Regions from separate parts of the Ancylobacter sp. IITR112 genome, predicted to be linked through region 1. Evidence: riboswitches for the same ligand, from Rfam matches in the RefSeq annotation. Region 1 holds a riboswitch; each other region holds the start of a gene.
The links. A riboswitch is a leader RNA that binds a small molecule or an ion and turns the genes downstream of it on or off. The one in region 1 is predicted to bind thiamine pyrophosphate.
Positions count from the first base shown of each region.

Region 2: another riboswitch for thiamine pyrophosphate. It lies ahead of thiD (bifunctional hydroxymethylpyrimidine kinase/phosphomethylpyrimidine kinase); the one in region 1 lies ahead of thiC (phosphomethylpyrimidine synthase ThiC).
Region 3: another riboswitch for thiamine pyrophosphate. It lies ahead of AAC979_RS02335 (ABC transporter substrate-binding protein); the one in region 1 lies ahead of thiC (phosphomethylpyrimidine synthase ThiC).
Region 4: another riboswitch for thiamine pyrophosphate. It lies ahead of thiO (glycine oxidase ThiO); the one in region 1 lies ahead of thiC (phosphomethylpyrimidine synthase ThiC).

Region 1 is NZ_JBGCUS010000001.1:2,951,756-2,959,185, reverse strand. Features, by position in the region: gene oxlT (oxalate/formate MFS antiporter) at 447-1,706, shown strand; gene AAC979_RS14130 (NUDIX hydrolase) at 1,801-2,238, opposite strand; gene thiC (phosphomethylpyrimidine synthase ThiC) at 2,295-4,115, opposite strand; TPP riboswitch at 4,205-4,332, opposite strand; gene AAC979_RS14120 (lytic murein transglycosylase) at 4,449-5,699, shown strand; gene AAC979_RS14115 (cation diffusion facilitator family transporter) at 5,715-6,602, opposite strand; gene AAC979_RS14110 (sugar kinase) at 6,734-7,430, opposite strand, start outside.
Region 2 is NZ_JBGCUS010000001.1:2,036,978-2,044,407, forward strand. Features, by position in the region: gene dgcA (N-acetyl-D-Glu racemase DgcA) at 1-564, shown strand, start outside; gene AAC979_RS09910 (MFS transporter) at 534-1,724, opposite strand; gene thiD (bifunctional hydroxymethylpyrimidine kinase/phosphomethylpyrimidine kinase) at 1,787-2,593, opposite strand; TPP riboswitch at 2,649-2,779, opposite strand; gene AAC979_RS09920 (Lrp/AsnC ligand binding domain-containing protein) at 2,918-3,154, shown strand; gene AAC979_RS09925 (DMT family transporter) at 3,161-4,087, opposite strand; gene AAC979_RS09930 (cytochrome b/b6 domain-containing protein) at 4,146-4,841, opposite strand; gene AAC979_RS09935 (cytochrome c) at 4,853-5,299, opposite strand; gene AAC979_RS09940 (universal stress protein) at 5,522-6,337, shown strand; gene AAC979_RS09945 (LysE family translocator) at 6,491-7,093, shown strand; gene AAC979_RS09950 (UDP-2,3-diacylglucosamine diphosphatase) at 7,164-7,430, shown strand, end outside.
Region 3 is NZ_JBGCUS010000001.1:532,353-539,782, forward strand. Features, by position in the region: gene AAC979_RS02325 (ABC transporter ATP-binding protein/permease) at 1-17, shown strand, start outside; gene clcA (H(+)/Cl(-) exchange transporter ClcA) at 21-1,322, opposite strand; gene AAC979_RS02335 (ABC transporter substrate-binding protein) at 1,527-2,477, opposite strand; TPP riboswitch at 2,552-2,667, opposite strand; gene AAC979_RS02340 (winged helix-turn-helix domain-containing protein) at 2,849-4,036, opposite strand; gene AAC979_RS02345 (hypothetical protein) at 4,235-5,386, shown strand; gene AAC979_RS02350 (siderophore-interacting protein) at 5,715-6,485, shown strand; gene AAC979_RS02355 (ABC transporter permease) at 6,511-7,275, opposite strand.
Region 4 is NZ_JBGCUS010000001.1:2,539,814-2,547,243, forward strand. Features, by position in the region: gene AAC979_RS12180 (NAD(P)H-dependent oxidoreductase) at 1-4, shown strand, start outside; gene AAC979_RS12185 (DUF2087 domain-containing protein) at 352-903, shown strand; gene AAC979_RS12190 (thiamine phosphate synthase) at 1,269-1,865, opposite strand; gene AAC979_RS12195 (thiazole synthase) at 1,884-2,702, opposite strand; gene thiS (sulfur carrier protein ThiS) at 2,706-2,903, opposite strand; gene thiO (glycine oxidase ThiO) at 2,881-3,903, opposite strand; TPP riboswitch at 3,955-4,074, opposite strand; gene AAC979_RS12210 (MHYT domain-containing protein) at 4,134-6,452, opposite strand; gene AAC979_RS12215 (phosphatase PAP2 family protein) at 6,734-7,430, shown strand, end outside.

The DNA.
Region 1 (7,430 bases):
TGCGCTACAACGATGTGACATCTATTAATAGTCACCACATGGACAAGTGGAAATTGTACGTTGTCTTTAGGCTTACGGAACGGTTGGTGAGTCATAAAACCCAATTGGCATACATAATATTGTCGATTATGATCCTTCCCCAGCGGGTCGGTTCCGCAACCCTGCGTCAGGGCGCCTCCGGTCGCACGGAACGCGACGTAAGGGGACGGATACCGCGCAACCTTTGAGAACGAGATGCCGCACGAGCGGCTGTCGCGGGGGCGACGCAGAAAGCGTCCCCGGGACCAACGACAAGCCGGCGCCCGGGCCGAACAGGCACGGAGCGACCGCAATAAAAAGCCGATCCGCGGCATTTTTCGATTTGGGAGAGGAGTTCGCCCTTGAATACGTCCAAGACTCTGGCAGCCGTGGGGCCGGGCCAGGAATTCTCTGAAAGCCGCCGCTGGATGCAGCTTGTGGTCGGCGTGGTCTGCATGATCGCGACCGCCAATATCCAGTACGCCTGGACCCTGTTCGTTCCGGAAATCCAGCAGACCTTCGGCTGGGAGCGCGCCTCGATCCAGGTGGCCTTCACCATCTTCGTGCTGGTGCAGACCTGGCTGGCGCCGATCGAAGGCTATTTCATCGACAAGTTCGGCCCCCGCCTGATGGTGGCCTTCGGCGCGCTGTTCATCGGCACCGCCTGGGTCATCAATTCGCAGGCCACCAGCCTGGTCGGCTTCTATGTCGGCGCGGCCATTGGCGGTATCGGCGTCGGCTCGATCTACGCCACCTGCATCAACAACGCGCTGAAGTGGTTCCCCGATCGCCGCGGCCTCGCCGTCGGTCTGACCGCGGGCGGCTATGGCGCCGGCTCGGCCGCCACCATCCTGCCGATCGCGGCGATGATCGAATCCTCGGGCTTCCAGGAGACCTTCTTCTTCTTCGGCGTGCTGCAGGGCGGTCTCGCCTTCATCGCCGCCTGGTTCCTGCGTTCGCCCAAGGCGGGCGAGGTCAAGGCCTCGACCAAGCTGAACCAGAGCCGCCGCGACTACACGCTCAAGGAAGCCCTGAACACCAAGCTGTTCTGGCTGATGCTGGTCATGTTCACCTGCGTCGTCACCGGCGGCATGATGGCCGTGGCGCAGCTCGGCGTGATCGCGCAGGACCTCGGCGTCAAGGAGTTCGAGGTCAACCTGTACTTCTTCACCATGGCCGCCCTGCCGCTGGCCCTGATGCTCGACCGCGTCATGAACGGCATCTCGCGCCCGCTGTTCGGCTGGATCTCGGACCACATCGGCCGTGAGAAGACCATGGTCATCGCCTTTTCGCTCGAAGGCATGGGCATTATCGCGCTCGGCTATTTCGGCCATAATCCGTGGGCGTTCCTCATCCTCTCCGGCGTCGTGTTCCTGGCCTGGGGCGAGGTGTACTCCCTGTTCTCGGCGCTGGCCGGCGACGCCTTCGGCACCAAGCACATCGCGAAGATCTATGGCGTGCTCTACTGCGCCAAGGGTATCGGCGCGCTGTTCGTGCCGATGGGCAACCTGCTGATGGAAGCCACCGGCACTTGGTCGACCGTGCTCTACACTGTCGCCGCCATGGACCTGTTCGCCGCCTTCCTCGCGATCACGGTTCTGCCGCGCACGCTGAAGGCGCATGTCGCCCAGTCGGCGGCCATGGCGCCGGCGGTGGAAAAGACCGGCACCGCTTCGGCGCATGCCTGATCGGATCGCCGTCCCGGCCGGCCTTGCCGCCGGGACGCACCGAAAGACCTGGGATCAGGGGCCCCTCGCGGGCCCCTTTTTCATGCGCGAGTGATCAGCCGCCCGTGGCGGCGGCCAGCGCGAGGTCGGCGAGATACTCGACCTTCAGGCTGGCGGCCGGCCCGAGGCGGGCAAGCGCCGCGCGATCGAACCAGCGCGCTTCCAGCGCATCGTCCGCCGCGACCGGCTCGCCCGCCTGCCATCGGCAAAGCACGGCGATCATCGCGAAATGATGGGCGAGGGCGCCCGCGCTGTCGTGCTCGATGAAGTCCAGCACGGTGATGAGGCGCGGGGCCCCGGCGACAAGGCCGGTTTCCTCGTGCAACTCGCGCAGCGCCGCGTCCAGATAGGGCTCGCCCGGCTCCACCCGCCCGCCGGGAAAACCCCACAGCCCCTGGTCCGGCGGATTGGCGCGGCGCACCAGCAGCATCGCGCCCTCGCGTTCCACGAGGGCGAGGACGGCGACGGTGGGGCGGACAGGGGGCGGCGTCATGCAGAGAGGGCTCCCGGTTGAGAACGCGGCCGGGAGTGCCCCGGCCGCGCCAAAAACTACTCCGCCGCTGTGACATCGCGATAGAGCTGGCCGCCGCCGTCGCGGAAGCGGGCAGCCATGTCCTCCATGCCCTGCGCGGCCTCTTCCGCCTGCCGGGCGGTGTCACGGATTTCGTGACTGATCTTCATCGAGCAGAATTTCGGCCCGCACATGGAGCAGAAATGGGCCAGCTTGTGCGCCTCCTTCGGCAGGGTCTCGTCATGGAAGGCGAGGGCGGTGTCGGGGTCGAGAGCGAGGTTGAACTGATCCTGCCAGCGGAACTCGAAGCGTGCCCGCGAAAGCGCGTCGTCCCAGGCCCGCGCCAGCGGGTGGCCCTTGGCGAGGTCGGCGGCGTGGGCGGCGATCTTGTAGGTGATGACGCCGGTCTTCACGTCGTCGCGGTTGGGCAGGCCGAGATGCTCCTTCGGCGTGACATAGCAGAGCATGGCGGTGCCGAACCAGCCGATCATCGCCGCGCCGATGGCGCTGGTGATGTGGTCATAGCCCGGCGCGATGTCGGTGGTCAGCGGCCCGAGCGTGTAGAAGGGCGCTTCCCCGCAGGTGGCGAGCTGCTTTTCCATATTGGCCTTGATCTTGTGCATGGGCACATGGCCGGGGCCCTCGATCATCACCTGGCAGTCGTTCTGCCAGGCGATCTGCGTCAGCTCGCCCAGCGTCTCCAGCTCGGCGAACTGCGCCGCGTCATTGGCGTCGGCGATGGAGCCGGGGCGCAGCCCGTCGCCGAGCGAGAAGGTGACATCATAGGCGCGCATGATCTCGCAGATCTCGGCGAATCGCTCATAGAGGAAGCTCTCGCGGTGATGGGCGAGGCACCATTTCGCCATGATGGAGCCGCCGCGCGAGACGATGCCGGTGACGCGGTTGGCGGTGAGCGGCACATGGGCGAGCCGCACCCCGGCATGGATGGTGAAATAGTCCACGCCCTGCTCCGCCTGTTCGACCAGTGTGTCGCGAAACACCTCCCAATTGAGGTCCTCGGCGATGCCGCCGACCTTCTCCAGCGCCTGATAGATCGGCACCGTGCCGATCGGCACCGGCGCGTTCCGCACGATCCAGTCGCGAATGTTGTGGATATTCCGCCCGGTGGAGAGGTCCATCACCGTGTCGGCGCCCCAGCGGATCGCCCACACCATCTTGTCCACCTCGTCCGCCACGGAGGAAGTGACGGCGGAATTGCCGATATTGGCGTTGATCTTGACGAGGAAATTGCGGCCGATCGCCATCGGCTCCAATTCGCCATGGTTGATATTGGCGGGAATGACGGCGCGCCCGCGCGCCACCTCGTCGCGCACGAATTCCGGCGTCACCACATCGGGAATCGCCGCGCCGAAATCCTCGCCGTCGCGGAGGATCTCACGCATCCGCTCGCGCAGGCCGTTCTCGCGCAGGGCGACATATTCCATCTCCGCCGTGACGATGCCGGCGCGGGCATAGGCCATCTGCGTCACCGCGCCGGCTCTCGCGCGCAGCGGGCGATGGGCGAGCGGGAAGGGCGTGACCAGCTTCTCGGCGGGGACATGGCCGTTATCCTCCGGCTTCACCGCGCGCCCGTCATAGGCCTCCACATCGCCGCGCGCGCGCACCCAGGCGTCACGCGGGCGCGCGAGGCCGGCGGCGATGTCGATGCGGGCGTCCGGGTCGGTATAGGGGCCGGAGGCGTCATAGACCGCGAGATTGGGCTCGCCGGCCGAGGGGTGCAAAAGGATTTCGCGGAACGGCACGCGGAAGCCGCGCACGGTGCATTCAGCATAAATCCGCCGCGAGCCGGGAATCGGCCCGGTGGCGACGCTGGGAGTGTCGGGGGATTTGGTCGACATGCTGGATCTCCTGAACCATGGGTTGGGGAGATCCGGGCGTATGACGTTGGGGAAGGATGGCGCGGCGGCACGCAAGCGGGCGCACGACGATGCCATTCGGTTCCGATCCCTTCGCCGGCATGACCCGGATCAGGTTCGAAGGGTCATCGCGTTGCCTTGCCGTTCGGCATGGCCGGCGCTCTCTCAGCCCCCTAGCGGGGCTCCCCTTGGAACGGGTCGATCTTCAACGAAAGGGCGGGCGGGGTCAATCGCCTGAACCTTCACCCTGCCGCCGCCGTAATCCTGTAGATTGCTGACGAGGCTGAACAGGTTGAACGACTTTTGGGGAGAACCATGCCGGGCACAACCATCCGCCGCTGGAAGACGACACTGGGCCGGCTGGCCGTGATGGCGGCGCTGGCGGCGCCGCTCGCCCTCGCCACGGCTGCCCGTGCGCAGGAGGAGTGCGGACGCAGCGGCGCCGGCTTCGACGCCTTTCTCGCCCGCTTCAAGCAGCAGGCGGTGGCGGAAGGCGTGTCCCCGCGCACCGTGTCGGCCGCGCTCAACGGGCTGAGCTATGCCCCCGACATTGTCGGCACCGATCGCGGGCAGAAGGTGTTCGGCCAGAGTTTCTTCCAGTTTTCCGACCGTATGGTTGCCAATTACCGCATCCAGCAGGGGAAGCAGAAGATTCAGGCCAATCCCGATCTCTTCGGCCGGATCGAGCAGCGCTTCGGTGTGCCCGGCGCGGTGCTGGTGGCGTTCTGGGGGCTGGAGACCGATTTCGGCGCCTTCATGGGCGACAAGCCGACCATTCGCTCCGTCGCCACTCTCGCCTGGGACTGCCGGCGCTCGGAGATGTTCCGCACCCAGTTGATGGCGGCGCTGAAGATCATCGACCGCGGCGACCTCACGGTGCAGACCATGCGCGGGCCCTGGGCGGGGGAACTCGGCCAGTTCCAGTTCCTGCCCGATCACTATCTCAATTACGGCGTCGATTTCGACGGCGACGGGCGGGTCGATCTCATCCGCTCGGCGCCGGATGCGCTGGCCTCCGCAGCGAACTACATCAAGGCGCTGGGCTGGAAGGCCGGCCAGCCCTGGCTGGAAGAGGTACGGGTGCCGCCGAACCTGCCGTGGGATCAGGCGGACCTGTCGATCAAGATTCCCCGGTCGCAATGGGCGCGCATGGGCGTGGTGCGGGCCGGCGGCGGCCAGCTTCCCGCCGACCAGCTTCCCGCCTCGCTGCTGCTGCCGATGGGGCGCAACGGGCCGGCCTTCCTCGTCTATCCCAATTTCGACGTGTTCACCGAGTGGAACAACTCGCTGACCTACGCCACGTCGGCCGCCTATCTGGCCTCGCGCGTCGCCGGGGCCGGGCCGTTCAACCGCGGGCAGGGCGACAGGATCCCGGTGCTTTCCATGGCGGAGGTCAAGGATCTGCAGACCATGCTGAACGCGCGCGGGCACCATGTCGGGCGCATTGACGGCATTGTCGGCGCGGCGACGCGGCAGGCGATCAAGGTCGAGCAGATGCGGCTCGGCCTGCCGGCCGATTCCTACCCGACGCCGGAGCTGGTGGCGGCGCTGCGCGCGGGCAAGTGAGGGCGTGTCGCGGCCTCACAGCACCGGCACGCCCTGCTGCTTGGCCTTCACTTCCGGCTCGACATGGATGTTGACCAGGATATCGGCGACCTCGGCTTCCAGTGCGTCCTCGATACGGTCGCAGATGGCGTGCGCCTGGCTCACCGGCATGTCGCCGGGCACGACGAGGTGGAAGTCGACAAAGGTCATGCGCCCGGCCTGGCGGGTGCGCAGATCATGCGCCTCGATGGCGCCGGTGGCCTCGGCGGCGATGCGCTTGCGGATGCGCTCCAGCGTCTCCGCCGGCACCGCCTGATCCATCAGCCCGCCGACGCTTTCCTTCAGCACCGACCAACCCGACCACAGGATGTTCACCGCGACGAGGCCGGCGAGCACGAGATCGAGCTTCTCCCAGCCGGACAGCACCGCCAGCACCACGCCGAGCAGCACGCCGGCGGAGGACAGTACGTCGGTGAAGAGATGCCGCCCGTCGGCCGCCAGCGCCGGGGAGCGCGCGCGCCGGCCTTCGCGGATCAGCACCGCGCACCAGATGCCGTTGATGACCGTCGCGGCGGCGTTGATCGCCAGACCCTGCGGCGAGGCATCGAAGCTGTGCGGCTCCAGCCAGCCGAGATAGACCTCGCGCAGGATCGAGATCGCCGCCACCACGATCAGCACGCCGACGATGACGGCGGAAAAATACTCGGCCTTGGCATAGCCATAGGGATGGGCGGCGTCGGCCGGCTTGGCGCTGACCCGCAGCGCCAGCACCGCCGTGATGGCGGTCGCCACATTGACGATGCTCTCCAGCGCGTCCGAATACAGCGCGACGCTGCCGGTGAGCAGGAAGGCGAGATATTTCAGCCCCAGCACGGCGAGGCTGATGCCGACATTGATCAAGGTGATCCGCGAGGAGAGAGCCATCGGCGCATTCCCGTTCCGGCGCCGCGCGCCCGCTGCCGCAGCGCTTAGTCGGTCAGCGGGCGGAAATCAAGCAAGCGCAAGGGTTTGCAAGTCGTTCGCAGAAGCAGGTGCCGCCCCGCGAGGCGCGGGACTCAGGCGTTGGCCTGGCGCGGCAGCAGCGCCCCGCGATGGCGGATCACCTGCCCGGCGAGTTGGTGCCCCGCCGTCGCCGCCGCCGCCGGGGCTTCGCCCGCAAGGCGCGCGGCGAGATAGGCGGCGTTGAAGCTGTCGCCCGCCGCCGTGGTGTCCACCGGCACCACCGGCTGCGGGATGGCGACGAGCTGCGCCGTGCCTCCGCTCATCACCAGCGCTCCCTCGGCGCCGTTCTTCACCACGATTTCCTGCACGCCGAAGGTGGCGAGCCGCTCGGCGGTGGCGGTGGGCGAGCCGTCGCCCCACAGGTTCGCCTCGTCCTCGAAGGTGGGCAGGGCGATGGAGGTGCGCTTGAGCGCCTCGGCATAGACGGCGCGGGCGCGGGCCACGTCGCCGCCCCAGTTGCGCGGGCGGAAATTGCCGTCGAACACGATGCGGGTGCCGCGCTCGCGGGCGAATTCGATGGTGGCCAGCAGGCGACCCAGCCCGGCATTGGAATAGAGCGAGAGAGTGATGCCCGAGAGATAGATGAGCTTGGCCTCGATCAGCGCCTCGCACACCGCTTCCCAGCCGGGGAGTTCGAACAGGTCGCGCGCCGGGGCTGTGTCGCGCCAATAGGTGAAGCGGCGCTCGCCCGACCGGTCGATGTCGATGAGATAGAGGCCGGCGGTGCGGCCCGGCACGCGGGCGATCAGG
Region 2 (7,430 bases), 910 kb from region 1:
GAAGCGGGGCACGAACTGCTCAAGCTCAAGCTCGGCGCGGAGGGCGATGTCGCCCGCCTCAAGGCCATCCGTGCGGCGGTGCCGCAGGCGCGGCTGATCGTCGACGCCAATGAAGGCTGGACGGGCGACAGCCTGGAGGCCCATCTCGCCGCCTGCGCCAAGGTGGGGGTCGAACTGGTGGAACAGCCCCTGCCCGCCGCCGACGATGCGTCCCTGGCGAACATCAACCGCCCCGTGCCGGTCTGCGCCGATGAGAGCGCGCACGGGCTGGAGAGCCTCGACGCGCTCGCCGGCCGCTATGACGCGCTCAACATCAAGCTCGACAAGACCGGTGGGCTCACCGAGGCGCTGCTGCTCGCCCGCGCCGCGCAGGCGGCCGGGCTCGACATCATGGTCGGCTGCATGGTCGGCACCTCGCTCGCCATGGCGCCGGCGCTGCTGCTCACCCCGCTGGCGCGGTTCGTCGATCTCGACGGCCCGCTGCTGCTGGCGGCCGACCGCACCCCGGCGCTGCGCTATGAGGGCAGCCTCGTCTACCCGCCCGAACCCGCGCTCTGGGGCTGACGCAGCCGCCCGGCGAGGAGCGCGAGCCCCGTTCCCGCCAGCGCCAGCCCGGCGGAGGCGACGAACGCGCCCGGTCCGAAACCCTGCCACAGCGACCCAGCGACGAGCGTTGCCCCCGCCATGGCGATTGCCGTCGCCCAGGCCGCCAGCGCCTGCACGCTCGCCCCGCGCCCGGGCGGGGCATGGCGGGCGACCAGTTCCACCGCGCCGAGATAGGTGCAGCCGAAGGTCAAGGCGTGCAGCGGCTGCAAGAGGAGCAGGAACAGCAGCGGCGGATCCATCGCCATGACGGAAAAGCGCAGCACCCCGGCCAGCCCTCCGATCAGCAGCAGCTTTTCCGGCCCCAGCCGCCGCGTCACCCGCGTGCCGTAATGGAACAGCACCACCTCCGCCAGCACGCCGAGCGACCAGAGCAGGCCGATCAGCGTGCTGGACAGCCCCTTGCCCTGCCACATCAGCGAGGCGAAGGCGTAGAGCACCGCGTGCGCGCTCTGCACCAGCGCCGCCGCCGCCATGCCGACGAACAGCACCGGCGCGAGGCCCTTCAGCGCCGAGGGGCGCCGGGCCGGGCCGCCAGGGGGCATCTCATGCGGCGCCGGGCGCACCTCGCGCAGCGTCGCCGCCGCCAGCGCCGCCGCGACGCTGGCCGCCACGATCAGCCAGATCACCGTGTCCGGCGGCACCGCGACGAGAAACGCCCCGCCGAGCAGGCCGCCGGCCAGCAGGTTGCCGCCAATGAAGGCCATGGAACCCCAGAGCCGCACCCGTCCATAGTCGATCAGACCCTCGCGCCGGCGCGCCACCGCATAGGCGTCGAGCACCGGCAGGCTGGGCTGCCAGAACACGGCGGCGAGGCCGAGCCCGATGAGGATGAAGCTGGCGCTGGGGGCGAAGGCGATGCCGGCGAAGCACAGGGCGGTGGCGGCGGCATAGATGATGAGCGTCGCGCGCGGGCGCCCGCTGCGGTCGGCCAGCAGGCCGCCGAGCGGCATGGTGACGAGGCGCACCACCTGCGGCACGGCGAGCGCCAGCGCGATCATCGCCGCGTCGAAGCCCCGCCCTTCCAGCCAGACCGGGAAGAACGGCATGAACACGCCAATGCCGAAGAACAGCCCGGCATAGGCGGCGGAGATGGCGTGGCGGGGGGCGATGAGGGGCACGGGACGGCTCGCGGAAGCCTTCCCGGCTTAGCAGGCCGCGCGTCGCCGCACCACTGGCGTGCTCACCACCAGGCGTGGAAGTGGTGCACCGGCCCGTGCCCCTGGCCGATGGCGAGTTCTTCCGAGCGGGCCAGCGCCTTGGTCAGGTAGTCCTTCGCCGCCGCCACCGCCTCGCGCAGCCCAAGCCCCTTGGCGAGGCCGGCGGCGATGGCGGAGGACAGGGTGCAGCCGGTGCCATGGGTGTTGCGGGTGACGATGCGCGGCGCGGTGAACTCCACGAAGCCTTCCGAATCGAGCAGCACGTCGACGCTTTCCGGTCCCTCGCCATGGCCGCCCTTGATCAGCACCGCGCGCGGGCCCATGGCGAGCAGAAGCTGCGCCTGCGCCCGCACGCCGGCGAGATCTTCGGCCAGTGCTGCGTCGAGCAGGGCGGCGGCTTCCGGCAGGTTCGGGGTGATCAGCAGCGCCTGCGGCAGCAATTCGCGGCGCAGCGTGTCGATGGCTTCCGGCACCAGCAGCCGGTCGCCGGAGGCGGCGATCATCACGGGGTCGAGCACCACGGTCGCCGCGCCGTGCCGCGCGAGGCCCTTTGCCACCTCGATGATCGCCTCGGGGCGAGAGAGCATGCCGATCTTCACCGCATCGACCGCGAGATCGGACAGCACCGCGTCGATCTGCGCCGCGATGAAGGCGGGCGGCACGTCGTGAATGCCGGTGACGCCGCGCGTGTTCTGCGCGGTGAGCGCGGTGATGACGCTGGCGCCATAGACGCCGAGCGCGGAAAAGGTCTTGAGATCGGCCTGGATGCCGGCGCCGCCGCCGCTGTCCGAGCCCGCCATCGTCACCGCAATCGGTGTGGAGCCTGCCATGCTACGCCTCCCCTCGCCGCGCGGGGTGGAGGCGTCGCGACGGGAGACCGGCACCCGGCGCGCGCGATCCGTTCCCTCCGCCGGCATGACCCGGATCAGGTTCGTGGGTTGGCAGCGCGCCCGCGGGCCCGCCTGTGCCTCTCAGCCCGCCGCGCCTTCGCGCCTTGGGCACCCCAACGTGATCGTCCTGCGCGAGATAGGCGAGGACGCGCACGCGCGCAAGGCGTCGTCGCGCCAGGACCGAGCGGGGCTTGCGCCGCCCTCCGCCTTCTGTTTCCTATCGGCCTCCCGATCGACGCTCCCGCCCCCAGCCGGAAGACCGCCATGGTTCCCTTCTTCATGCAGATCAAATGTCAGCTCGGCCGCGCCTATGAGGTGGCGAACGCCATCGCCGACGCCGAGATCGCCTCGGAGATCTATTCCACCGCCGGCGAGTTCGACCTGCTGGTCAAGTTCTATGTGCCCGAAGGCACCGATATCGGCCATTTCGTCAATGAGAAGGTGCAGCTCTTCCCCGGCATCCAGGACACACGCACGCTGATCACCTTCAAGGCGTTCTGAGCGCCGTCACGGCGCCGGCGCGGCGGGCGGGGTCGAGGCCGCCTCGTCCTGCGTCCGGTCGATGCCGAGCTGGCGCTCGCGCCAGATGACGAACAGCCCGGCGCCGATGACGATGGCGCCGCCAAGCAGCACGAGCAGCGGCGGCACCTCGGCGAACAGCACGAAGCCGAGCACCAGCGACCACAGCATGGCGGAATAGGCGAAGGGCGCCACGACCGAGGCCGGGGCGTAGCGGTAGCTCTCGGTGAGCAATATCTGCCCGACCCCGCCGAGAAAGCCGATGGTCAGCAGCAGCGCCCCTTCCCGCCCGCTCGGCAGCACCCAGCCCCAGCCGGCGGTGGCAAGCCCCGCCAGCGCGGCCAGCGCCTGGAAATAGAACACGATCGAGGCGGTGGTCTCGGTCTGGGTGAGGCGGCGCACCTGCACCATCGCCCCGGCGGTGAACGCCGCCGCCATCAGCGCCAGCAGCGCACCGATGAGATGGCCGGGCGTGTCGAAGGAGCCATGCATGTGTGGCCACAGCATCACCACCACCCCGCCGAGCCCCACCGCCACCGCCACCCAGCGATAAATCTGCACCCGCTCGCCCAGCAGCAGCGCCGCCAGCATGACGGTGAGCAGCGGCGAGGCGAAGCTGATGGCGGTGGCGTCCGCCAGCGGGAGCCGCGCCAGCGCCGCGAAGCTCAGCCCCATGGCGCACACGCCGATGGTGCCGCGGAGAATATGGCCGAGCGGGTTGGCGGTGCGCACCGCCGCTCCGATCTCGCCCCGCCACGCCAGCAGGGCCAGCAGCGGGAACAGCGCGAAGAAGGAGCGTGAGAACACCACTTCGCCGGTCGGAACATGATCCGAGACGATGCGGACAAGGGCCGACATGATGGTGAAGAGGAACGTCGCGCCGACCTGCAGCGCGATGCCCTTGAGCGCGTTCATGATGCCGCCATGGAGCACGGTTCCCGGCGCCCCGCAAGCGCGCCGAAAGGCTTAATCATCAGGGGAACGGATCGCCCCCCGCCAGCGCGATGCCGCCGAAGACGACGAGCCCCGCCAGAGCGAGGCAGGCGAGCGCAAGGCCGACCCGGCCCGGCGTCGCCGGCGCCCGGTCGTCATAACGCCCGGCCGGCTTGGTGCCCGTGATCATGGCGCGGATGAGATTGTCGCGGCCGAACAGCGAATAGGCGATGTTGCTTGCCACATGCAGGCCGATCAGCGCCAGCAGATAGGGGTAGAGCCTCTGGTGCCAGACAGAGGCGGCTCGAATGGTCTCGTCGCTCGCCACCGATGTCATCGGGCCGTAGACGATGATGTCGTCGCTGGTGAACAGGCCGGTAAGCCCCTGCGCCGCCACCAGCCCCAGCAGCGCCATTACCACCCAGCCGCCGAGCGGATTATGGCCGAGAAAATGCTGCGGCCGTCCCCTGAGTAGGCTCGCCGCATAGCGCAGCACGGCGCGCGGGCCGCGCAGGAAGCCGGCAAAGCGCGCCGTCGAACCGCCGACCAGCCCCCACAGCAGGCGGAACACCACCACCACGAGGATGGCGAGGCCGTTCCACTGGTGCCAGACCAGCCCGGCATCGCCATAATAGCGGCTGAGAAAGGCGAGCCCGACCAGCGCGGCCAGCCCCCATTTGGCCAGCCGCGTCGGCAGGTCCCACGCCAGCAGCGGCGCCGGCGCGGGAGGGGTCACGCGATCCCCCGTCAATTCTTCTGCCGGTAATTGTCGTGGCAGGCGCCGCAATTGCGGATCACGCCGGGAAAGTTCGCCTTGAAGCTGGCCTCATCGGTGATCGCCGCGCGGGCGGCGGCGGCGTCGGTGCCGAGTTCGGCGAAGCGGGCGTCGAAATCCGCCTTGTTGCTCCAGATCGCCGGCAGCGCGTCGCTGTCGGGATCGGAATCGGAGCCCGCCGGGAACAGGCCCGGCAGCACTTTGGCGTTCTTGACATAGATCTCGAGCGCGGCCTGCACCTGGGCGAGATCGAAGGGCACGCTGCCGCGCAGCATGCCGCCGACCGGCTTGGTGACATCGCCGAACTGCTTCAGCAGCGCCTGGCGCTCCTTCACGACATCGGTCTGGGCGACCGCCAGGCTGGCGGCAAAAGCGGTGATCATGCCGGCTGCAAGCGCAACCGTCAGGCGGCGGACCATGAAAAGCTCCCTCATTCACGCGCCGGACGGCGCGCGCGCCTCACGAGCTTATTGGCCGGAGGTAGGATGGCAATGAGTGCGGCGTCCCGGTCGCGCGCTCGTGATGCGAAAAGCCTGTATGGTGAATACCTAATGCCTCTTGCGGATCGTGGTTTTCCGCATTTTCATCGGCACGCAATGACCCTACGTCAAAAGAACAGCCGTCAAAGAGAGAGAAACGCCATGTCGATCCGCACCATCCTGCTGCACGCCGCCCCGGATTCGGGCTTCAACGACCGTCTGGCCTTCGCTGTCGGGCTGGCGCGCCAGACCGGCGGCCAGCTCAAGGCGGTCTACACGCTCTACCCTGCCGGGGTGCCGCGCGTCGGCCGGGCGCTCTCCATCTATGTGAATGAACTGGTGCATGAGGCGCGCGAGAAGGAAGCCGCCCTGAAGGCGCAGTTCGAGGCCGCGATCACGGAGGCCGGGGTAAAGGGCGACTGGCACACGGTCGAGGGCGAGGTCACCGCCGCGCTGCGCGACGAAGTCACTTTCGCCGATGTCACGGTGGTGAGCGAAACCCGCTACGGCACGGTGGATGACGAACTCGCCGCCACCCTGCCGGAGCATCTCGCCCTCGCCTGCAACGGCCCGATCATCGTGGTGCCGACCGCCAAGCCGGTGCCGACCCGCCTCGGCAAGGTGGTGGTGGCGTGGAAACCCTCGCGCGAGGCCGGCCATGCCGTGCGCTTCGCCCTGCCGGTGCTCGCCCTCGCCGACGAGGTGGACGTACTCACCGTCCAGGAGAGCAAGGCCGATGTCGCCGCCTCCGGCGCCCGGCTGACCGCCTATCTCGCCAGCCACGGCGTCAACGCCAAGCATCACCATGTCGCGCAGGGCCACGCCAATGTGGTCATCCCGCAGGAGGTGCAGAAACTGGGCGCCGACCTGCTGGTGATGGGCATCTATAGCCGCTCGCGCCTCGCGGAAATGATCCTGGGCGGCGTCACCGCCTCGCTGCTGGTCGATCCGCCGGCGCCGCTGTTCGTCGCCCACTGAGCCCGGCGCGCCGGCCTCGCTTCGCCTCGCCGCCGGCTCCCGCAAGGGGCCGGCGGTTTCGTTTGGCGGCTATGGGGCGGCTTTCGGGTTGCGGCAGGCGCCTGCACGCCCTAGCTGTGGCGCGCCGTTCCGGCGTTGCGCGAGGAAACCAAGGTGCCGCTGTCGTCCCAGCTTTTGCCGCTGTTCCTGTTCGCCCTCGCCGGCGCGCTCACGCCGGGCCCGAACAACATGATCTCGGCCGGCTCCGGCGCCGCCTTCGGCTTTCGCCGCACCCTGCCGCAGATCTGGGGCGTCACTTTCGGCTTCGCGGTCATGGTGGTGGCGATCGGGCTGGGGCTGGGCACGCTGTTTCTCGCCATCCCCTATATGCACCAGACGCTGAAGATCGTCGGCTCGCTCTATCTGCTCTACCTCGCCTGGAAGATCGCAAACGCCGACGGTCCGGGCGGGGGCGCGGCGGTGGAACAGCCGATGACGCTGCTGCAATCGGCGCTGTTCCAATGGGTGAACCCGAAGGCGTGGACCATCGCGCTGTCCATCGTGCCGGCCTTCACCACCGTCGGGGGCGAGGACCTGTTCGCCGAAGTGGCGATGATCGCGCTGGTCTCCGGCATCGTCACCTTTCCCAGCCTGTGCCTGTGGGCGGGGTTCGGCGCGCTGCTCGCCCGGCTGCTCTCCACCCCGCGACAGCAGCGCCTCGTCAACTACGCCATGGCGGCGCTGGTGGCGGCGAGTGTGGTGATGCTGTTCCTCTGACAAGCCCTCGTGAACCGTGCAGCGCAGCATCGTCATAAAAACGTGATGCGAGTCGGGCTTATGCTGACGCATGGAGACATTGCCCAGCCCATTTGCGGGCCTGATCGAGGGGGCTTCCGAGGTGAACGACGCACCCGAGGCACGCCGCTATCGCAGCCTGTTCCTGTCCGACGTTCATCTGGGCACCAAGGGCTGTCAGGCTGATCTGCTGCTCGACTTCCTGCGCTATCACGATGCCGACACGATCTATCTCGTCGGCGACATCGTCGATGGCTGGCGCCTGCGCGCCGGCTGGTACTGGCCGCAGACGCATAATGACGTGGTGCAGAAGCTGCTG
Region 3 (7,430 bases), 2.4 Mb from region 1:
CGCCGGTGGCGGCCTAAGCTTCAGCGCGAGGCGGCGGCGCGGGCCTCCGCCTCGATCGCCAGAGTGCGCTCCAGCAGGATTTCGTAGATCGGCCGCCCGCCCAGCGCCAGGAACACCATATGGGCGAAGATGGCGGTGATCATGACCGGCACCAGCACCGCATAGGCGCTGGTGAGTTCCAGCACCAGCACCATGCCGACCAGCGGTGCGCCGATGGTGGCGGCGAACAGCCCGCCCATGGCGGCGATGGCGAAGGTGGTGTGGGCGAGGTCCGGCAGGGTGAAGAACAATTCCAGTGTCGTGCCGTAGCAAAGACCGATCGTGGTGGCGAGCGCCAGGATCGGCGCGAAGATGCCACCGGCCACGCCGGTGGAATAGCTCGCCATGGTCATGACAAAGCGCAGCAACACCACGAAGACCAGCATGGTGAGGGGGAGATTCTCGCGGGTGAGCTGGACCGCCAGCAATTCCCCGCCCTGTGTCGCCTCCGGCCGTACGAACATGAGCACGCCGACGGTGAGGCCGACAAAGGCCGGGAAAATGTAGAACGAGGTGCGCAGGCCCAAGCGGCGCACATGGTCGAGCGACCAGACCAGCGTGCGGTTGAACACGAAGCCGGCGCCGCCGAGAATGACGCCGAGCACGGCGAAGGCGGGCAGCCAGACATAGGGGATGGTCGCGGCTTCCAGCAGCATATAGGGCTCGCTGCCGGTGAGATATTCGGTGAGGATGGCGCTGGCGATGGAGGCCAGCACCACGGCGATATAGGTGCGCGAGGAATAGGGGAACTGGCGGCGCGTCTCCTCGATGACGAACAGCACGGCGGCGAGCGGGGCGTTGAAGGCGGCGGCGAGGCCGGCGGCGCCGCCGGCGGCGAGCAGGCCGCGCATGTCCTCGCCCGACCATTTCATCAAATCGGACGCCGCCTTGGCGACGGAGGCACCGATATGGATGGTCGGCCCCTCGCGCCCCAGCACCATGCCGGAGGACAGCGAGAGCATGCCGCCAATGAATTTCACCGGCAGCACGCGATGCCAGCGCACCTCGCGCAGCCCTTCCATCGCGCCCTCGATTTCCGGCACGCCGGAGCCGCTGGCTTCCGGGGCGAAGCGGCGCACCAGCCAGAGCGACACCACCGTCATGGCGGCGGCGACCAGCGCGGCGGCGGCATAGAGCGGCAGGCCGTCGAGCCCGAGCCCGGTGTCGAGATAGGCCGGCCAGGCGGCGGTGAGCCGCTCCACCCCGACATGGAAGCCGGAACCGAGAATGCCGACCACCGCGCCGACCGCGATCGCCACCAGATGATACGCCAGATTACCCATGCCTCGCCTCGCCCTCCCTTGTGCCCCGCGCATCGGTAGCATCGGCAGGCGAAGGCTGAAAGGCGTTACGCGGCACGTCATCTCGGCTTTGCGCGCGGGCGGCGTGTCGGAAAGGCCGCAAGGCATGAATGGCCGGGCTCGGCCCGGCCAAGACGGTGGGGGACGGCGTGACAGGCGCGGGGACCCGCCCTGCCACAGCGCCCTCTAGGGCAGAACGGGCGCGTAGACCGACACCGGCTCGACCGTCTCGATCAGGCCGTGGCCCTTCATGAACGCGCCGAAGCGGGCATAGCGGCCGGCATCCAGCCCCGCCGGGGCGTGGGCGAAGCGGCGCAGCGTATCGGTCCAGGCGGTGCGGTTCAGCTCGTCGTCAAGCTTGGGGTTGGCCTTGACGAACAGCCCCCACGCCTCGTCCGGGTGGTTGAGGATGTAGATGGTGGCGTCCTCCACCGCCGCGAGGAAGCGCTTGAGGCGCGGATCGGCGAGCTTGTCCTTGTGGGTGACATAGATCAGCTCGTCGAAAACAGGCACGCCGTGCTCTTCGGGAAAGAAGGCGACGCCTTCCTTGCCCTCCAGCCGGATCTGGGTCAGCTCGAAATTGCGATAGGCGCCGATCACCGCATCGACCTTGCCGGCAATGAGCGCGGGAGAGAGGGCGAAATTGACGTTGATCATGGTCACGTCGGAGGGCTTCAGCCCGGCGCTCGCCAGCATGGTGCCGAGCAGCGCGTCTTCCAGCCCGGCGACGGAATAGCCGACCGTCTTGCCCTTGAGATCGGCGAGCGACTTCACCGGCCCGTCCTTCAGCGCCACCAGCGCGGTGAGCGGGGTGGAGATGAGCGTGCCGAAACGCACCAGCGGCAGGCCTTCCTTCACCTGCAGATAAAGGCTCGGCTGGTAGCTCACCGCGACATCCGCCTGGCCGGCGGCGACAAGGCGCGGCGGGGCGGCGGGATCGGCCGGGGCGACCAGCTCGACATCAAGGTCGTGGGCTTTGAAGAAGCCCTTTTCCTGCGCGATGATCAGCGGGGCGTGGTCGGGGTTCACATACCAGTCGAGCAGGACGGTGAGCTTGTCCGCCGCCGCGGCGGGGGCCAGCGAGAGCGACAGGGCGAGGATGAGGCCGCCGGTGCGGGCGGCAAGGTTCTTGAACATGGATCTCCTCCCAGTTGGAGACCCGGCGCGAGCTTTCGGGGGAAATCCGGCGCGGGAGTCACGCGCCGCGTGAGGCCCCACCGTCGCTCCGTCCCTTCGCCGGCATGACCCGGATCAGGTTCAAAGGGTCTGGCGGCTGCCATCTCAGCCCCTTGGCCTTTCGGCCGGCGGGACACCCCTCGGACATGCGCAGGCTAACAGAGCGGCCGGGCAGGGGCAAATGGGGGCGTTTGGGTCCCGCGCGGCGTCGCCCCCGTGTCCGCCCTCATCCCCGGGCTTGACCCGGGCACCCAGTGACCGGGAGCGCGGTGGAAAGTCTGGGTCCCCGGGTCAAGCCCGGGGATGAGGGAGCGTTTTGGGTCCCGTCCGCCCTACTCCCCCCGCCACCCCCCGCCATAGACGATGCGTTCCACCCCGGCGAAGCGGGCGTGGCGGGTGAGCTCAGTGTCGAGCGCGTCGAGCCGCCCTTTGGTGGCACGCACGCCCGGCTCCAGCCACAGCCGGCGCACATCGAGCGTGCCGGCCTTGCGGTCCGCCTTCATGTCAAGGCGCCCGACCATCCGGTCGCCCTCCAGGATCGGGAAGACGTAATAGCCATAGACGCGCTTTTCCGCCGGCACGAATACCTCGATGCGGTAGGAGAAGCCGAACAGCCGTTCCGCCCGGGCGCGGTCGCGCAGCAGCGGGTCGAACGGGCTCAGCACCCGCAGCCGTGACGGCGGGGCGGGCAGCGAGGCGAACAGGGAGGCGCTGCCGGCGAAGGCGTGCGAGGCGCGGGGCTTGCCGTCTACGCCCTCAAGGAGCACCGGCTCCAACCGGTCGCGGTTCGTCTCCACCCAGGCTTTCGCCTCGGCCGGCGTGACGAGATCCCAGAAGGCGGCGATCTCGCCATGGGTGGCGAAGCCGAGCCGCTGCAGCGCCGAGGAACACGCCCAGTCGATGAACGCGGCCTCATCGACCTCGGCCTCGCGGTGGCGGGCGGGGATGACCCGCTCGGTGAGGTCATAGACCTTCTGGAAGCCCTCGCGCCCGGCAATGGCCAGCGCGCCGGTGCGCCAGTGATATTCGAGCGCGGTCTTTTCCGGGTGCCAGTTCCACCAGCCGCCGGGCGGGCGCTTCTCGGCCTCGAAATGCCGCGCCATCAGCGGGCCTTCGCGGCGCACCCGTTCCAGCACATGGTCGACATAGGTCTCGAAGCCGTTCTCGTGCCATGAGCGCCAGCGCGCGGCGAGCGTCGCTTTCGCGCGGGCGAAGCGGTGCTTCCAATAGGGGAAGAAGGCGCTGGGGATGATGGCCGCGTCATGCGTCCAGTGCTCGAACAGCGCATGGTCCTTTTCCAGCAGCGCCGTGAGATGCTCGCGCCTGTAGCTGGGGTTGCGGGCGAACAGGATGTGGTGATGCGCCCGCTCCACCGTGGCGATGCTGTCCACCTGCACGAAGCCAATCGTCTCGATCAGTTCCAGCAGCCCGGCCTTGCTCAACGCCCCGCGCGGGCGGCTGAGGCCCTGGGTGGCGAGGAAGACGCGGCGTGCATCGGCATTGGCGAGGCGAATCGTCATGGCACCATCATAGGGCGCGTTTGCGCAGGGCATCAGTTCCTGCCGCCGGCGATGAGCGGACCTCTTCGATGGCGGCGAACCCGCCTCGTCCCGGTGCTACCGCGCCCTCCGAAACACGCAGATTCCAATTTTCGCAATCTTCCCGACGACACGCATAGGTGGTATCATGATCCAATAATACAACCTTAGGAGGATGATATGAACAACCAGAAGATCAGCTATTACCGGGCTCGGCTGGAAGAGACGTTTCCGGAGCAGACGCGGCTTCTCCGTGCCGCGCGCAGCGATGAAGAGCAAATCGAGATCTACGGCAAGATTGTTGCGGAGGCGCGTAACGATCTGCGAGTGAAGATTGCCGCCATCAACCACCAGATGCGCACGACGAACGTGGAGTCATTGCTTTCCTCGGTCGGCAATCATCACGATCGCCAGGCGGTTTCGACGGCTTTCGACGCGATGAAATACTTCGCCGAGCTGGAGGACACGTCCGAGACGGCGGTTGTTGCGCTGAACCCGGACCTGCTGGCCACGCTTGTCGCCGCCGAGGGCTCCGCAATCGAGGTTCAGGTTCAAAAACTGCTCGATGGCGTCGAGCGTCTGTCGAAAATGACCGGCAACGACGCGATCCAGACCGCCCTTCAGATCGTCGGATTCAGTTCGGTAGCCATCGGTGCCGTCGCCGGCGCCGTCACCTTCTATCAGCTGATGACCCTCAGCGGTGCTTTCACCGTTACCTGCACGGTGGCGGGCGTCGTGGCCGCGACGGTTGCCGTGGTGGTTGCCATTGCCGCTTTTATCGTTCTGTCGGTGCTGATTCCGATCATCTATTTCATGCAGAAGCCGTCGGTGTGCGTGGTGTTTCTCATCAATGAGCTGAACGGCGGACCGGATCTCAAGGGAAACAAGGTCGACTTTTCCCAGGAATACAACGTTCACGGAAAGCCCGCCGTCATCACAAGCTCCATTCCGGGCGCCTATATCTCGCCCGTCGGCACCTATGCCTATGGCGGCTTCTTCCTCACGACAAAAAAGGACAATGCGCTGGTCGGTACGCAGTATGGCTTCAGTCTGACCTGCGAGTACAATTCGACCGGTAAGACCAGCCCGACCAAGAAAGTGACGTTTGCGTTCGGTGTTGCCTGCCCGCTGGCGTTCGGGAGCAATAATTGTTATTGCGGATTCGAAATAACTGCGGAGCAGGCGGCCAACAGCACGGCCTCGGAAGACAAGCTGAGCTACAAGGCCACGAACGCCGATGGACTTAACCTTGCCATCAACTGCAACTCGGGCAGCGGCAGCGTGGCGTATTACATTGCCACCATCTCCCTTCCCGGCGCCAGCATAGGTTGAGCAGCCCGCCAGGGCCCTTGGTCGCCGGTTGCGGCCGATGCCGTCCTGTCCCGGCATCGGCCGTCGTGACGAGCGCGCCATGGTCCGCCTGCCGAGACGCGCGAGACCGTGAAGCCGCGGCGATTGCGGGAGGCGGGCCGGCGGATTAAAAGACGGGTACTGCACGCGGAGCGCGGTGCAGGCCGAGAGTGCCGCCCGGCACTGTCGGTGAACCGCGCGCGTGCACGTAAGCGTTAACGTCACTCAACGCGCATGATCGAACGGCCTTCGGGGCGTGATCGGCGCGACTTTGTCCTGCCGGCGCATTCCTGGCCGAAGAGGACCTGAGATGAACGTCGCCACCCCTGTTTTCCCCGCCGCCCCCACGCTGAACCGCCTGCGCTTCGAACCGAAGCGGCGCCGCCTCACCGTGCTCTCCACCGAGCGTGTCACGCCCTCCATGCTGCGCCTCGTGCTCGGCGGCGACGATCTCGCCGATTTCGTCAGTGACGCGCCGGACGACCATGTGAAACTCGCCATCACCCTGCCGGACGGGACGGAGGAACGGCGCGACTACACGCCCCGGCGCTTCGATGCGGCGCGGCGCGAGCTCACCCTCGACTTCGCGCTGCATGAAGCCGGCCCCGCCACGCTGTGGGCGCTGAAGGCGCGGCCGGGCGACCGGCTCGACGTGCTCGGGCCGCGCGGCTCCGCCGTGGTCGAGGGCGCCTCGGTGGCGCACTGGTTGCTGATCGGCGACGAGACGGCACTGCCCGCCATTGGCCGGCGGATCGAGGAGGCGGAAGCGGGCGCGCGCCTCACCAGCCTTGTCGCGGTGACGGGCGCCGCCGAGGAACAGCGTTTCGCCACGGCGGCGAGGCTCGATGCGCGCTGGATCCATCGCCCCGCCACCGCGCTGACCGAGGCCGCGCCGTTCATCGCCGCGCTGGAGACGATGGAGCTGGCGCCGGCCACCTTTGTCTGGGTCGCGGCCGAGGCCGCGGTGGCGCGGGCGGTGCGGGCCTATCTCACCGAGCGGCGCGGCGTGCCGATCGGCTGGATCAAGGCCGCCGGCTACTGGGTGCTGGGCCAGGCCGACGCGCATGAGAAGATGGGGTGAGGCCGAAGATGGGTGAGGCGCCCGCTCAGGCGGGCGCGTTCGCTCCGGTGGTCTCCGGCGCCCAGGGCAGCAGCCGTGTCAGCCCGCGATCGACCAGCGTGAACAGGATCAGCGCCATGGCGAGCAGCACGGCGAGGGCGGCGAACACCATGTCGGTCTGCATGCGGGCATTGGAATAGATCATGAGATAGCCGAGCCCCGCCGAGGCGCCGACCCATTCGCCCACCACCGCGCCGATGGGCGCGACGGCGGTGGCGACCTTCAGCCCGGAGGCCAGCGCCGGCAGCGCGGCGGGAATGCGGATGAAGCGCAGCGTCTTGTACGTGCCGGCGCCGCTGAGCCGGGCTAGATCGACCAGCCCCGCCTCGGTGCGGGCCAGCCCGTCATGAAAGGCCGAGGCGACGGGGAAGAAGATGATGAGGCTCGCCATCACGATCTTGGAGGCAAGGCCGAAGCCGAACCAGATGACCAGCAGCGGGGCGATGGCGAAGACCGGCAGCGCCTGCGCCACCAACAGCACCGGGCGCATGGCGCGGCGGGCGAGCGGCGAGGCGGCCATGGCGAGCGCGCAGGCGATGCCGAGCAGCGAGCCGCAGACAAGCCCGAGCAGCATCTCGCCCAGGGTGATGCCCGCATTATGGGCGAGGATGCCGGCATTGTCCCACGCCGTCACACCAATGCGCAGCGGGCCGGGCAGGATATAGGCCGGCACGGCGAGAAGACGCACCGCGCCTTCCCACAGGCCGAGCAGAACGAGAGTGACGGCAAGCGCGCGCCCGATGGCGGCCATGAGGCAAATTCCTGCATTCGTTGCAGCCCTTATAGCCGCCGGCCGGCAAATGCGCGACGTTTGCGCTCGCGGCCTCGCGCATAAGCAGGGCGGGCCGGCGCGGAAAGACTTGACGGCCGTCAAGGCGGCGACACTTCTTTGGGTGCAAAAAAGTC
Region 4 (7,430 bases), 410 kb from region 1:
GTAGGCGATGGGCGCCTGGATCTTCGCACGTCATCCCGGCCGCCGGCGTAGCGGAGAGCCGGGATCGCGCGGTCATCCATAGTGGAGTGCGGTCCCGGATCGACGCGCAGCGTCGTCCGGGATGACGGCAGGGAGCTGTGCGTCCTCCGGCACGGCGGCAACAGCGAACCTCTGGACATGGCGCGCCGCCTCGCCTATCTCTGCGCCACGGTCTGCAGTTCACCGAGGCGTTGCCGCCCCGCAAGGGGAGCTAAACCTGCTCAATTCCCGCACCCGCACTTGTCCTTGTGCCCGGTCGCAAGACGGCAACCCCGACATTTCCTCGCGAAAGGGCACCAACGAGGATAGGTCATGTCCAGACTCCATCTCGCCTATGAGGCGCCGGATATTTCCGCGCTCGCCCGCACGCTGCATCAGGGAATTGCCGCCCTCGGCCATGCCCCCGGCCATGTCGAGCTGCTGAATTTGCTGGCGCGCGGCGCCGGCTACCGCAATTTCCAGCACCTGCGGGCCGACCGGGCTGCCCGCGCCCGGCTCGCCCTCCCCGCGCCGCCCCCGGCTCCGCCGGCGGACCATACGCGCTGTGAAAAGGCGCTGCGGCTGTTCGATCCGCAGGGCCGGCTGGTGCGCTGGCCGAAGAAGCGCAACCAGCAGATCCTCTGCCTGTGGCTGCTGTGGTCGCGCCTGCCGAGCGGCGAGGTGTTTCCCGAGCGGCGGATGAACGAACTGCTGAACGCCGAGCATCTGTTCGGCGACCACGCCCTGCTGCGGCGGGAAATGGTGGAGTTCGGCCTGTTCCGCCGCACGCCGGACGGGCGGGAATATTCCCGCATCGAACGCGAGCCGCCGCCGGAAATGGCCAAGCTCGCCGCCCTGCTGCGCCAGCGCCGGGCCGCCGGCTGAGGCCGCGCCCTCACCTTGCGCAGGCCTCTCATGCCGGGGTGCAACCTGCCCCCGGCAGCTCCCCCTCATGCCCGGGGCTTGACCCGGGCATGTAGGGCTCCGGTGCGATCCCCCCACCCGTCATCCCGGCCGCAGCGAAGCGGAGAGCCGGGATCGCGCGCCGATCTGCCCCGGACAACGATCCCGGATCGACGCGCTGCGTCGTCCGGGATGACGAACCATTCCGTCCCTCATGCCCGGGCTTGACCCGGGCACCCAGCAGGCTTGGAACGGCCCCCGCCACGCCTGTGTCGCCGGCGCGCACGGAAAAGTCTGGGTCCCCGGGCCAAGCCCGGGGATGAGGGCGGCATAGAGCGGAGGAGACCCTACCGCGTCGCCAGCACCCATTCGCGGGCGCGCGCTTCCGGGTTGGCGTTCAAGAGAACGTCGGTGACGACGGCGAGGCTGTCCGCCCCCGCCTGGCGCACGCCCGGCGCGCGCTCGATGGTGAGCCCGCCAATGCCGACCAGCGGCAGGTCGCCGATCCGCTTCTTCCACTGCGTCACCCGCTCCAGCCCCTGCGGCGCCCAGCGCATCTTCTTCAGGATGGTGGGGTAGACCGGACCCAGCGCGACATAGTCCGGCCCCGCCAGCAGCGCGGCTTCCAGCTCCGCCTCGTCATGGGTGCTGATGCCGAGCTTCAGCCCCGCCCGGCGCATCGCCGGCACATCGGCCTCGGCAAGGTCTTCCTGGCCGAGATGGACGAAATCGCAGCCCAGTTCGATGGCGAGCTGCCAGTAATCATTGACGATGAGCTGCGCGCCATAGCGGGCGCAGACCTCGCGCGCGCTCGCGATCTCGCGGCGCAGCTCGGCCTCGTCCATGTCCTTGGCGCGAAGCTGCACCAGCTTCACCCCCTGCGGCAGCAGGCGCGGCAGCCAGGAGGCACGGTCGACGATGAGATAGAACGGATCGAGCTTCATCACGCACTCACGCAAGCTTCAGGAGCCGAGAACGGCCCGGCCCATGACCGGGGTGGAGGGCGCGGCCATGTCCCGCACCTCCATCGGATCGGCCAGCACCGCCTCGCGGCCGGCGGCGATGGCGGCGGCGAAGGCGCGCGCCATGCGCACGGGATCGCCGGCCTTGGCCACTGCCGTGTTCAGGAGCACGGCGTCATAGCCGAGTTCCATCGCCGCCGCCGCATGCGAGGGCACGCCGACACCGGCATCCACCACCAGCGGCACGCCGGGGAAATGCGCCCGCAGCGAGCGCAGCCCATAGGGGTTGTTGAGCCCCCGGCCGGAACCGATCGGCGCGCCCCAGGGCATCAGCACCTCGCAGCCGGCAGCGAGCAGCTTTTCCGCCACCACGAGATCCTCCGTGGTGTAGGGGAACACCTGGAAGCCGTCGCGGGTGAGGATACGCGCCGCCTCCACCAGCCCGAACACGTCGGGCTGCAGCGTGTCGTCCTCGCCGATCACCTCCAGCTTCACCCAGGGCGTGCCGAAAAGTTCGCGCGCCATCTCGGCGGTGGTCACCGCTTCCTTCACCGTCTTGCAGCCGGCGGTGTTGGGCAGCACCTTCACCCCGAGGTCGCGGATAAGCTGCCAGAAGCTCTGGCCGGCCTTGGCCGCGCCGGATTCGCGCCGCAGCGACACGGTGACGATGTCGGTGCCGGAAGCGCGGATCGCCTCGGCGAGGATCGCCGGCGAGGGGTATTGCGCCGTGCCGAGCAGCAGGCGCGAGGACACTTGCGTGTCGTAGAAGGTCACCGGGTCGGCCCCGGCGGTCCTCATCGTATCGGTCATCGCATCCATGGTTCATCCACCCTGCATGGGGGCGAGGATTTCCACCCGGTCGCCATCGGCGATCGGGGTCGCCGTGCGGCGCGCGGCCCTCACCATGTCGCCATTCACCGCCGTCGCCACGATGGCGTCGGCGAGTTCGAGTTCGGCCAGAAGCTCCGCCAGCGTGGCGGCGTCGGTGCTGGCCGGCTCACCATTGACGATGATCTTCATCCATCACCTCCGGGAAATACGCCCCGTCAAACGCCAGTTCCGCCGCCCGACGCGCCAGCGCCGGCGCGGCCAGGAAACCGTGGCGGTAGAGGCCGTTCACATAGATCGTGTTGCCACGCTTGCGCAGGCGCGGCAGGTTGTCGGGAAAGGCCGGGCGCACATCCGCGCCGATCTCGACGATTTCCGCCTCGCCGAAGGCGGGGTGCAGCGCATAGACCGCGCCGAGCAGTTCCAGCATGGAACGCCCCGTCACCCGGCCGCGCTCGTCATTCTCGATCGAGGTGGCCCCGATCATGAAATGCCCGTCGCCGCGCGGCACGATATAGACCGGGATGCGCGGGTGCAGCATGCGCACCGGACGGCTCAGTGCCACCTCGGTGGAGTAGAGTACCAGCATCTCCCCCTTCACGCCGCGCAGGTCGGCGAGCGTGTCGCGCGCCGCCAGCCCGCGGCAATCGACCACGAGATCGGCCTCATCGGCCGCGCTGGTCTCATCGTCCACCTCATCGAACCCATCGGCCTCGAAGCGGAAGGTAACCTGATGCTCATCGACCAGCCGCCGGGTCAGCGCCGCAAGCGCCTTGCGCGGCTCAAGATGCGCCTCGCTGGGAAAGAACAGCCCCTGCTCGAAGCGGCCGGCGAGATCGGGTTCGAGCTCGGCGATCCCCGCCCCGTCAAGCCATTGATAATGCTCGGTGCGGCGGGAAAACCGGCGCAGATCGGCGCGGTCGCGCGGCTGGGCGAGCACCAGCGAGCCCTCATTGGGCACATCAGGTACCGCCACCTGCCAGTAAGCCTGTGATTCCAAACCGAGATCGACGATCAGCGGCTCCGCGCTCTCGCGCTCGCACCACGGCGCCAGCATCCCGCCGGCATACCAGGAACAGCCCTGCCCCGAACCCGGCCGGCGGTCCACCACCGTCACCTGCGCGCCGCGCAGCGCGAAGGCGTGGGCGCAGGTGAGCCCGGCCACGCCGGCGCCAACAACCTTCACCCGCATGGCGTTGGCCGTGGGGTAAACCGTTGTCATATCAGTCGATTTCGTGTGAGGAGAAACCATGCACTCCCTCCCTCCGCCAGTGTCAACTGGATCAGGTTCGAAGGGTCGCCATGCCGCGCCGACGCGATGATGGCCTCTCAGCCTCCTGACGAGGCTCCCCCGGACGGTCTGGATATAATCACTCGCCCGGCGAATGTCACCGGCGGTCCACAATATTCGGGCCGCCGCCTTTAGCCGCGCCGGGACAGCGGCACCACATTGCTCGGCACCTTGCGGGTGGCCGCGACGATGGCGCGCTTCAGCGCCTCGCGGCTGAAGGGCTTGCCGAGGCGCGGCAGGCCGGCCTTGGCGTCGGCGGGAAGCTCGGCATAGCCGGTGCCGAGAATGACCGGCAGGCCCGGCCAGCGCTCCTCGATCACCGCCACCATCTGCACCCCGGTCATGCCCTGCATGGCCTGGTCGGTGAGGACGACATCGAAAATCTGGCCGGACTCCAGCAGTTCCAACGCCTCGCGCGCGGACAGCGCCTCGGTGACGACGCAGCCGAGATCTTCCAGCATGGCGCCGGTGGCGGAGAGAACCAGCGGATCGTCGTCGACCACCAGCACACGCTGGGCGCCGTCCTCGCCATCCGGCACGCCACTCTCATCCTCGACCGCGACGGCGGGCGCCGCCGGCACGATGTCGGCGACGGGAAGATAGATCGTCGCCGTCGTTCCCTTGCCGGGCGTGCTCTGCAGCGCCAGCCGGCCGTCCGACTGGGCGGCGAGGCCGTGGACCATGGCGAGGCCGAGCCCGGTGCCCTTGCCGACGCCCTTGGTGGTGAAAAAGGGTTCGGCGGCGCGCGCCAGCGTCTCACCGTCCATGCCGCTGCCGGTATCGGTGATCGAGAGGCAGAAATAGCGCCCCGGCTTGAGCCGGCCCGGCTCGGCCATGTCATCACCATCGCCGACCGTCTCCTCGCGTGCGGCGATGGTGATGACGCCGCCATCCGGCATGGCGTCGCGCGCATTCACCGCGAGGTTGAGCAAAGCGAGTTCAAGCTGGTTGGCATCCACCCGCGCCAGCGGCAGCCCGAGCGGAAAGCGGGTTTCGATACGCACGGCCGGGCCGATGGAGCGGCGCATCATCTCCGCCATGCCGAGCACCAGTTCCGGCACATCGACAGCTTCCGGCTTCAGATCCTGCCGTCGGGCGAAGGCGAGCATGCGCTGCGTCAGCGCCGCCCCCCGCTGCGCCGCCTGCATGGCGTTGCCGAGCAGGGTGCGCAGCCGCGCATCGTCCGGCGCGCGCTTGGCCGCGAGCTCCAGATTGCCCAGCACGACGGCGAGCAGATTGTTGAAATCATGCGCGATGCCGCCGGTGAGCTGGCCGACCGCTTCCAGCTTCTGCGCCTGGCGCAGGGCATCCTCCGTGGCGCGGCGCTCGGTGACATCGACCAGCCCGCACAGCGTGTTGGTCAGATTGCCGGCGGAGTCGCGTTCCGCCACCGCCGACAGCACACAGTCTAGTATATGCCCATCCTTGGCGATGAGCTTGTATTCCGCCTCGCGCAGCTCGCCCGTTTGGAGAAGGCGCGGCCAGTGCTCGCGGTTGCGGCGCTGAGCCGATTCCTCGGTCATGAAGTCGGTCAGCGGGCGTCCGATCACTTCCTCCCGGCTATAGCCGAGCAGGGTCAGCCAGCGGTCGCTGACCTGGGCGATGCAGCCGTCCGGCCCCAGAGAGTGCAGCGGCAGCGGCGTGTGGCGATAGAGTTTGCGGTAGCGCTCCTCGCTCTCGCGCCACGCGCTCGCCTCGCTGTCGGCGAGCAGGGCGACGCGCCGGTCATAGGCCGCGGCGAGAAGCAGCGCGGTGAATATGATGAAGGTCGCGGCCGTCACCACCGCGACCAGCGCGGCATTGTCGATGCCCCCGGTCATAGCCGCCCTGGCCGCGTCGGCCGCCGCATCATGGGCGTCGCCATGGCTGGTGAAGGTCACCCCCATCATCGCGACGTAGTGCATGCCGGCAATGCCGAAGCCGAGCGCCAGCGCCGCCACGGCCCGCTGGAGCGCCGAATGGTTACGGAAGGCGAGCCAGATGGCGAGGGTGGAGGCGGAGATGGCGAGGACAATGGCCGCCCCGACATGGATCATGTCGTAGCTCATGGAGCCCGGCATCCGCATCGCCGCCATGCCGGTATAGTGCATGCCGACAATACCGAGCCCCATGAAGATGCCGCTGAGCAGAATGCCCTCAATGCCGATCCCGGGCCGGCTGGCGCCAAACAGGGCGAGGGCGGTGGCGAACACTGCCAGCAGCAGCGAAGCCAGCGTCAGCTCGGCGCCGTAGGAAACTTCCATGCCCACATTCAGCGCCAGCATGGCGATGAAATGCATCGACCAGATGCCGCCGCCGAGAACCACCGCCGCCGCGCCAAGCCAAACCAGCCCGGCCGATCGGGTGCGGGTCATGCGGCCGGCGAGGTCGAGCGCGGTATAGGACGCCGCGACGGCGATCAGGATCGACAGCGCCACCAGCGCGCTATTGTGGGTCCCGATGATGCTCATGACCGCCGTATGTGTCTCGCCTTCCCTTCGCCGGATGCCCGCGCGGGCCCCGGCCGCGCGTCAGCCGCGGCCGGGGCCCGGCTGCGGCTCTGCGCGCGCCCTAGAGATATCCCATGAACCAGAGAATAAGAATGATCGGCAAAGGAATACCGAGCATCCAGAGAGCTGCGCCCTTAAACATGACCACCTCCTGCATGTGCAGCAAGGGAACACCGCAGGGCCGTCATCGGTTCCAATGCCGACGGGCCCGACAACGCCCATTTCCTCAGTGCCGGTGAACGATGTCCTTTCTCTCCGCCCGCCGTCTCCTGCAGCCCGTGACTCGACGCCTACCCCTCCGCCTGCGCCTTCTGTCCGGCCTCGTCCTGCCCGAGCTCGCCGTGCTCCTTGCGCTGGGCGGCGCGGCGCTGGCGCTGCTGGGCTTCGCCTTCATCGCCGACGAGGTGGTGGAGGGCGAGACCCACGCCTTCGACGAGGCGGTGCTGCTGGCCTTCCGCGCGCCGGGCGACCCGGCCGACCCGCTCGGCCCGCCCTGGCTGGAAATTGTCATGCGCGACGTGACGGCGCTGGGCGGGACGACGGTACTGACGCTGCTCACCCTGATCGTCGCTGGCTTCCTCGCCATTGACGGCAAGCGCGCGGCCGCGCTGTTCGTGCTGGTGGCGACCTCGACCGGCGGGCTGCTCAGCTATGCGCTGAAGCTCGGCTTCGAGCGTCCGCGGCCCGACCTCGTCGCCCATCTCGTCGATGTCCGCACGCTCAGCTTTCCCAGCGGGCACGCCATGGGCTCGGCGGTGACATTCCTCACCCTCGGCGTCCTCATCGTGCGCACCGAACGCAAGCGCCGGGTGAAGGCCTATGCTCTGGCGGTGGCGGTGGGCCTCACTTTGCTGGTCGGCTTCAGCCGCATCTATCTCGGCGTCCACTGGCCGACGGACGTGCTCGCCGGCTGGTGCGCCGGAAGCGGCTGGGCGCTGC